Regions from separate parts of the Bradyrhizobium sp. CCBAU 53338 genome, predicted to be linked through region 1. Evidence: riboswitches for the same ligand, from Rfam matches in the RefSeq annotation. Region 1 holds a riboswitch; the other holds the start of a gene.
The links. Region 1 has a riboswitch for glycine ahead of gcvT (glycine cleavage system aminomethyltransferase GcvT). Riboswitches for the same ligand answer to the same signal wherever they lie in the genome.

Region 1 (4,415 bases):
ATGCACGAAGAAATCGCCGAGCTTCTTCTGCGTGTCGGTGACGCGGAACCTGATGCCGCCCTCGCCCGTCAACACGCCGGTGTCACCGACCTGGCCGCCTGATTCCGCATAGAACGGCGTCTGGTTCAGCAGAAGCGCGCCGGTATCGCCGGCCTTGAGGCCGGCCACTTCCGCGCCATCCTTCACCAGCGCCGAGACCACGCCTTCGGCGCTCTCGGTCTCGTAGCCCAGAAATTCGGTGGCCCCGAGCTTCTCGCGCAGCGGGAACCAGATCGCCTCGGAAGCCGCCTCGCCCGAGCCCTTCCAGGACTCGCGCGCCTTGGCCTTCTGCCGCTCCATCGCGTCGGTGAACGCAGCCTGGTCGACACCGATGCCGCGCGACTTCAGCGCGTCCTGCGTCAGGTCCAGCGGAAAACCATACGTGTCGTACAGCGTGAAGGCGACGTCGCCGTCGAACATGTCGCCCTTCTTCAAGGAAGCGCTCTTCTCATCCAGGATCGCCAAGCCGCGCGACAGAGTCTTGCGGAAGCGGGTCTCTTCCAGCCGCAGCGTTTCCTCGATCAAATTCTCCGCGCGCATCAAGTCGGGATAGGCCTGGCCCATCTCGCGGACCAGCGCCCAGACCAGCCGGTGCATCAGCGGCTCCTTGGCGCCCAGCAGCTGCGCATGGCGCATCGCGCGGCGCATGATCCGGCGCAGCACATAGCCGCGGCCCTCGTTCGAGGGCAGCACGCCGTCCGCAACGAGGAAGGCGGAGGAGCGCAGATGATCGGCGATGACGCGGAAAGAGGCCACAGTCTGCTCGTTCGGCCCGCTGCCGAGCGCGGACGACGTCGCGTCGATCAGATGACGGAACAGGTCGGTCTCGAACACGCTGTCGACGCCCTGCATGATGCAGGCCATGCGCTCGAGGCCCATGCCGGTGTCGATCGAGGGACGCGGCAGGTCGACGCGTTCCTCCTTCGTCACCTGCTCATATTGCATGAACACGAGATTCCAGAATTCGAGGAAGCGGTCGCCGTCCTCTTCCGGCGAGCCGGGAGGGCCGCCCCAGATATGGTCGCCGCGGTCGATGAAGATCTCCGAGCACGGGCCGCACGGGCCGGTGTCACCCATCGCCCAGAAATTGTCCGACGTCGGGATGCGGATGATGCGGTCGTCGGTGAAGCCGGCGATCTTCTTCCAGAGCCCGTGCGCCTCGTCGTCGGTATGGTAGACGGTGACGAGCAGCTTGTCCTTCTTCAGCCCGAAATCCTTGGTGATGAGCTTCCAGGCCAGCTCGATCGCGCGCTCCTTGAAATAGTCGCCGAACGAGAAGTTGCCGAGCATCTCGAAGAAGGTGAGATGGCGCGCGGTGTAGCCGACATTGTCGAGGTCGTTGTGCTTGCCGCCGGCACGCACGCATTTCTGCGACGTCGTGGCGCGCTGGTAGGGCCGCTTCTCGACGCCGGTGAAGACGTTCTTGAACTGCACCATGCCGGCATTGGTGAACATCAACGTCGGATCGTTGCGCGGCACCAATGGCGAGGACGACACGATCTCGTGGCCGTTCTCGGCAAAGAAGTTCAAAAAGGTCGACCTGATCTCGTTGACGCCGCTCATGTTCATCCAATCGGGTGTGCTTGGACCCGCTCATCCGCCATCCAAACCGGTGATTTGGGCTGATATCTGCGGGCCAAAGCGCTTTTAGACAAGGCCAGCTTCGCTGTCCAGAAACTGTGCAAGCAGATCAGAGGGTTGCCGCATCAGCGTAATCCCGTCGCAATCCCTTTGGAAAGCCGCAATCCGCGCGTTGACAGGCTTGGCCGGGCTGTGGTCTGTACCCATCTGTATCGTACGGCCACGACGGGAGAGACCGGCTTCATTGCCGGCGCCGAAGGAGCAACCGCCCCGGAAACTCTCAGGCAAAAGGACCGCGTGGCTTTGACGACATCTGGAAAGAGGCGCCGACGGGCAAAGACCTTTTGAGAAGGGTTGGCCCGGACCAGCGTCCGCCGACGGGATAATACTCTCAGGCACAGCGACAGATGGGGCTTCGACTGGTTGCCTCCGGGGAATCGTCCCTGGGGAACCGCCGAGGGCCCCGTAATGCTTGCGCGCGACGACGAAGACTCCCTGAAACGTACCCCCCTTCACGACCTTCATTTGTCGCTCGGCGGCAAGATGGTGCCGTTCGCCGGCTATGACATGCCCGTGCAGTACCCCGCCGGGGTCCTCAAAGAGCACCTCCAAACCCGCAGCTCCGCCGGCCTGTTCGACGTCTCCCATATGGGCCAGATCGCGCTCCGGCCGAAATCCGGCAAGGTCGAGGACGCCGCCCGCGCACTGGAGCGACTGGTCCCGCAGGACATCGTGGCGATCGCGCCGGGACGGCAGCGCTACGCCCAGTTCACCAACGCCGATGGCGGCATTCTCGACGATCTCATGGTCGCCAATTTCGGCGATCATCTGTTCCTGGTGGTCAACGCCGCCTGCAAGGCTACGGACGAGGCGCATCTGCGCGCCAATCTCTCCGATGCCTGCATCATCGATTCGCTCGCGGACCGCGCGCTGATCGCGTTGCAGGGCCCGAAGGCGGAAGCCGCGTTGGCGAAATTGTGTGCAGAGGCACCGTCCATGAAGTTCATGGATGCCGGCCCGCACAATGTTGCCGGCCTCGCCTGTTTCGTCTCGCGCTCGGGCTACACCGGCGAGGATGGATTCGAGATTTCGGTGCCAGCCAGCGACGCCGAGCGTCTCGCCAAGACGCTGCTGGAAAACCCCGATGTGATGCCGATCGGCCTTGGGGCCCGTGACAGCCTGCGACTGGAAGCCGGGCTCTGCCTCTACGGCCACGACATCGACGCTGAGACCACGCCGGTCGAGGCTGCGCTGGAATGGTCGGTGCAGAAGAGCCGCCGCACCGGTGGCGCCCGCGCCGGCGGCTTTCCCGGCGCCGAAAAAATCCTTGCCCATTTCGACAACGGCGCGTCCCGCCGCCGCGTCGGCCTGCTCGCCCAGGGCCGCGCCCCGGTGCGCGAGGGCGCGGTGCTGTTTGCAGATGGCGCAGGCGGCGAGCCGATCGGAAAGGTCACCTCCGGCGGCTTCGGCCCGAGCCTGAACGCGCCTGTGGCGATGGGCTACGTGCCGACGAGCCTGAGCGCACTCGACACAAAACTCTTTGCGGAGGTGCGCGGCCAACGTCTGCCGCTCGCCGTCGCCGCCATGCCCTTCGTGAAAAACACCTACAAACGCTGAGGATCGACAATGACCACGACGCTGTACACTTCCGACCACGAATGGCTGGCGATCGACGGCGAAGTCGCCACCGTCGGGATCACCGATTACGCGCAGTCGCAGCTCGGCGACGTCGTGTTCGTCGAGCTGCCCAAGGTCGGCCGCACCCTGAAGAAGGCCGAAGCTGCCGCCGTCGTGGAATCGGTCAAGGCCGCCTCCGACGTCTACGCACCGATCTCGGGCGAAGTGCTCGAGACCAACGATGCGCTCGCCGCCGAGCCCGCGCTGGTGAACTCGGACGCGCAAGCCGCGGCCTGGTTCTTCAAGATCAGGATTGCCGACAAGAGCGAGCTTGGCGGCCTGATGGATGAAGCCGCCTACAAGGCGCACACGGCATGAAGATATGAGCCGCACCGTCTCAACATACTCACTGTCATCGCCCGCGAAGGCGGGCGATCCAGTACGCCGCGGCCCATCGGCCCTAGCCGAAGCGGCTGCGTGTACTGGATGCCCCGCCTTCGCGGGGCATGACAGCAACTCCTAAAGCGAGGACCCATGATGACCGCGCACCGCAAATCCAATGGCGACACCACCGCCTTCGTTCGCCGCCACATTGGCCCCTCGGCGCGCGATGTCACCGCCATGCTGGAGACTGTCGGCGCCAAGAGCGTCGACGCATTGATGGCGGAAACCCTGCCCGCCTCGATCCGGCAGGCAGCACCGCTCGATCTCGGCAAGCCGCTGAGCGAGACCGAGGCGATCGCGCACATGGCCGAGCTCGCGCGGCAGAACCAGGTCTTCACCTCGCTGATCGGCCAAGGCTATTCCGGCACGATCCTGCCGGCGGTGATCCAGCGCAACATCCTGGAGAACCCGGCCTGGTACACGGCCTATACGCCCTATCAGCCCGAGATCAGCCAGGGCCGGCTGGAAGCGCTGTTCAACTTCCAGACCATGATCTGCGATCTCACCGGGCTCGACGTGGCCAACGCCTCGCTGCTCGATGAGGCGACCGCCGCGGCCGAAGCCATGGCGCTCGCCGAACGGCACTCGCAGGTGAAGGCGCAAGCCTTCTTCGTCGACAAGGACGTGCATCCACAGACGCTGGCTGTGATGCGCACCCGCGCCGAGCCGCTCGGCTGGACTCTGGTCGTCGGCGATCCCCTCACCGATCTCGACAAGACGGACGTGCTCGGCGC
Region 2 (4,415 bases), 130 kb from region 1:
TTCGTTTCTTGGGCGAACTAACCTCATGCAATGCCTTTATCTTTCGAGACTTGCAGACAGTCTTGAGCGCGTCAATCCGGTTTCGGTGCAGCCCATGGCATCGCATCCACGGGCTCCACAAAGATCGGTTTGGCTCTACAACATTCTCCGCTTGTCCCGTCCCGCGCCAATGCAATGCGCGTTCCACCTTCCAAGCTCGAGAGACATTGAGATGAATCCAGCCAATCTTCCCTTCGATTCCGAGGCGATGCTCGAGGGCTTGCGCACCTGGGTGGAATGCGAAAGCCCGACCTGGGACGCCGGTGCCGTCAACCGCATGCTCGATATTGCGGCGCGCGATATGGCCATCATGGGTGCGACGATCGAACGCATCGCCGGCCGTCAGGGCTTTGGCGGCGTCATCCGCGCGCGTTTCCCGCATCCCAAGCAGGGCGAACCGGGCATCCTGATCGCCGGGCACATGGATACCGTCCACCCGACCGGCACCATCGAGAAGCTGAAATGGCGCCGCGAGGGCAACAAATGCTACGGCCCCGGCATCTACGACATGAAGGGCGGCAATTATCTCTCGCTGGAAGCGATCCGGCAGCTTGCGCGCGCCTCCTTCACCACGCCGCTGCCGATCACCATCCTGTTCACGCCCGACGAGGAAGTCGGCACGCCCTCGACACGCGACATCATCGAAGGGGAAGCTGCCCGCAACAAATATGTGCTGGTGCCCGAGCCCGGCCGCGCCGACAACGGCGTCACCACCGGACGTTACGCCATCGCGCGCTTCAATCTTGAAGCGACGGGACGACCGAGTCACGCCGGCGCGACGTTGTCGGCGGGACGCTCGGCAATCCGCGAAATGGCGCGGCAAATTCTCGCGATCGACGCGATGACGACGGAGGATTGCACCTTCTCGGTCGGTGTCGTGCATGGCGGCCAGTGGGTCAACTGCGTCGCGACGACCGCGACCGGCGAAGCGCTCTCGATGGCCAAGCGCCAGGCCGATCTCGACCGCGGCGTCGAACGCATGCTGGCACTCTCGGGCACCACCAACGACGTCATCTTCAAGGTGACGCGCGGCGTGACGCGGCCGGTGTGGGAGCCGGATGCCGGCACCATGGCGCTGTATGAAAAGGCACGCGGCATCGCCAAATCTCTCGGCGCGGAATTACCGCATGCAAGCTCGGGCGGCGGCTCCGACGGCAACTTCACCGGCGCGATGGGCATCCCGACGCTCGACGGCCTCGGCGTGCGCGGCGGCAATGGCCACACGCTCGAGGAATTCATCGAGGTCGACAGCCTGGTCGAGCGCGGTCGCCTGATGGCGGGACTGCTGGCGACACTTGAGTAGCAATTCGGTCATGCCGGGATGGTCCATCTCGGGATTCCGGGTTGCGCCGCGCGCCCCCGGAATGACTCGATCCATCAACCTCGCACTGCACAATGCGTTTGCAGTCGCGGATGAAATTTAGCCTTGTCTAAAAATGAGGCGCATCGTACTGCTCGATGGTCCACGCGACGATGCGGGAGAGATCGCAACGAAGGCATCAGCTTTCGTTGCGGCGCCGACGGAGCAACCGCCCCGGAAACTCTCAGGCAAAAGGACTGTATCGTCAGGACGATCTGGAGAGAGGCGGCACGATTTGACTATCGTGACGTCCACCGAAGGGGATAGTCCGAGGTCGACCTTCCGAGGTCCGCATCGGATCAAGCTCTCAGGTAACCGTGACAGATGGGGCGCCGCCAACGGCTTTCGGGCCGGCGGTCAGCCATCTCTAACTCACGGGAGCCCCTAACTCATCATGACTCATATCGCCATCATCGGCGCCGGCATCACCGGCGTAACGACCGCCTATGCCCTGCTCGAACGCGGCTTTGAGGTGACGGTGCTAGACAAGCACCGTTATGCCGCGATGGAGACCTCGTTCGCGAACGGCGGACAGCTCTCTGCCAGCAATGCCGAAGTGTGGAACAGCACCGCGACGATCCTCAAGGGCCTGCGCTGGATGTTCCGGCGCGATGCGCCGCTGCTGATGAACCCGCGGCCGAACTGGCACAAATATTCGTGGATGAGCGAGTTCGTCGCCGCAATCGGCAACTACCGTGCGAACACGATTCTGACCACGCGGCTCGCCATCGAAGCCCGCAAGCACCTGTTCGAGATCGCGACGCGCGAAGGCATCGACTTCGATCTCGAGCGCCGCGGCATCCTCCACATTTATCACGACAAGAAGGGCTTTGAATCCGGCCTGCAAGTCAACGCGCTGCTGCAGGAGGGCGGCCTCGATCGCCGCCCTGTGACAACGGAAGAAATTCGCACGATCGAGCCGACCTTGCGCAAGGAGTATTACGGCGGTTTCTACACGCCGTCGGACGCGACCGGCGATATCCACAAATTCACGCGCGGCCTTGCGGAGGCCTGCAAGCGTCGCGGCGCGACCTTCATCCACGAAGCCAACATCGATTCCATCGCGCAAGCCGGCGGCGGCTTTGTCATCGGTTGGGCCGATCTCTCGGCAAGCGACGCTGCCGCTTCTGCGCGCGGCATGCTGAAGGGGGACGGCGTCGTGGTCTGTGCCGGTGTTGCCAGCCGTCACTTTGCGGCGATGCTCGACGAGCGCGTCAACGTCTATCCGGTGAAGGGCTATTCGATCACGGTGCAGCTCGACTCCGCCGAAAGCCGCGACGCGACGCCGACCGTCAGCCTGCTCGACGAAGCCGCCAAGATCGTCACCAGCCGGCTCGGCGCCGATCGCTTTCGTGTCGCCGGCACCGCCGAGTTCAACGACTTCAACCGCGACATCCGCGCCGATCGCGTGCAGCCGCTGATCGACTGGGTGCGCAGCAATTTCCCTGATGTGGAGACCTCGCGCGTCGTGCCCTGGGCTGGCTTGCGACCGATGATGCCGAACATGATGCCGGTGGTGCGTGCGGGCCGGATGCCGGGCGTGTTCTTCAACACCGGCCACGGCCATCTCGGCTGGACCCTGTCGGCCGCAACCGCGCAGATGATTGCGGGAACCATCGACGGCTGGCGCGGGCTCAACGCACCGCCATCGGCCCCCTCACTTGCGGTTGAGCAAGAGCTTCGTCGTGCATCCTGAGTGGTCGCAAATCACTGCGGGGCGGCCCTTGCGACCGCCCTGCCCTTGGCACACAATTTGCCCCGAGAGAACGGCTCTCCGGCCGTCTCTTCCAGCCCGAGTGACAGGCGCGCATGATAGACACGACCGAATCCACGGGCGCCTCTCGGCCCCCTCAATTCCGCAGCCGGAGATAGGTGCATGCTAGGTTATCTCATTCGCCGCGTTCTGGCCGCGGTGCCCGTGATGGGCGTCGTCGCGCTGTTCGTGTTCCTGCTGCTGCGGCTGACACCTGGCGATCCCGCCGCGATCCTCGCCGGCGACAACGCGACGCCGGAGCGTCTGGAGCGCATCCGCACCTCGCTCGGCCTCAACGAGCCGTTGATCGTGCAGTTCATCACCTGGGTGAACAAGCTGCTGCACGGCGACCTCGGGACCTCGCTGATCTCCAATCTCCCGGTCATGAAAATGATCGGCCAGCGCGTCGAGCCGTCGATCTCGATCGCGCTGTCGACCATCATCCTCGCCGTCATCGTCGCCGTGCCGCTCGGCGTCATCGCGGCCTGGAAGCACGGCACCTGGATCGACCGATTCGTGATGGGACTCTCCGTGCTCGGCTTCTCGGTGCCGGTGTTCGTGGTCGGCTACGTCCTGATCCAGGTCTTCGCCATCGACCTGCGCTGGGTGCCGGTGCAGGGCTTCAAGAGCATCTCGGCCGGCTTCGGCCCCTTCTTCGAGCGCATCATCCTGCCGACCTGCGCGCTCTCCTTCATCTACATCGCGCTGATCGCGCGCATGACCCGCGCGGCGATGCTCGACGTGCTCGGCGAAGACTACGTGCGGACCGCGCGCGCCAAGGGCATCAACGAGGTCGCGGTGATGATGCGGCACGCGCTGCGCAACGCCGCCGTGCCCGTGATCACCGTGATCGGCACCGGCTTTGCGCTGCTGATCTCCGGCGTGGTCGTCACCGAGAGCGTGTTCAACATCCCCGGCATCGGCCGCCTCACCGTGGACGCGGTGCTGGCGCGCGACTATCCGGTGATCCAGGCGATGATCCTGCTGACCTCGCTGATCTACGTCGTCGTCAATCTCCTGATCGACGTCGCCTACACGCTGCTCGATCCGCGAATCCGGTACTGAGGCAAGGACACGAACAACAATGACCGTCGACAGCCTTCCCCAGTCCTCCATTCCGATCACCTCGCCGCTGCGGCCGAAGCTCGGATTCCTCACCTCGACGCCGATCATCGCGGTCGCCACCATCCTGCTGGCGCTGATCGTGGCGGTCTCGATCCTGGCGCCGCTGATCGCGCCGCATGATCCGATCCAGCTCGCGCC

Region 2: it holds a riboswitch for glycine, as region 1 does, so the genes downstream of both, XH90_RS14060 (D-amino acid dehydrogenase) here and gcvT (glycine cleavage system aminomethyltransferase GcvT) in region 1, are expected to answer to the same signal.

The regions. Positions count from the first base shown of each region.
Region 1 covers NZ_CP030048.1:2,905,395-2,909,809, reverse strand. The annotation lists gene alaS (alanine--tRNA ligase) at 1-1,602, opposite strand, end outside; glycine riboswitch at 1,837-1,925, shown strand; gene gcvT (glycine cleavage system aminomethyltransferase GcvT) at 2,089-3,237, shown strand; gene gcvH (glycine cleavage system protein GcvH) at 3,247-3,615, shown strand; gene gcvP (aminomethyl-transferring glycine dehydrogenase) at 3,775-4,415, shown strand, end outside.
Region 2 covers NZ_CP030048.1:3,034,676-3,039,090, reverse strand. The annotation lists gene XH90_RS14065 (M20/M25/M40 family metallo-hydrolase) at 212-1,342, shown strand; glycine riboswitch at 1,506-1,609, shown strand; glycine riboswitch at 1,613-1,725, shown strand; gene XH90_RS14060 (D-amino acid dehydrogenase) at 1,794-3,095, shown strand; gene XH90_RS14055 (ABC transporter permease) at 3,276-4,217, shown strand; gene XH90_RS14050 (ABC transporter permease) at 4,237-4,415, shown strand, end outside.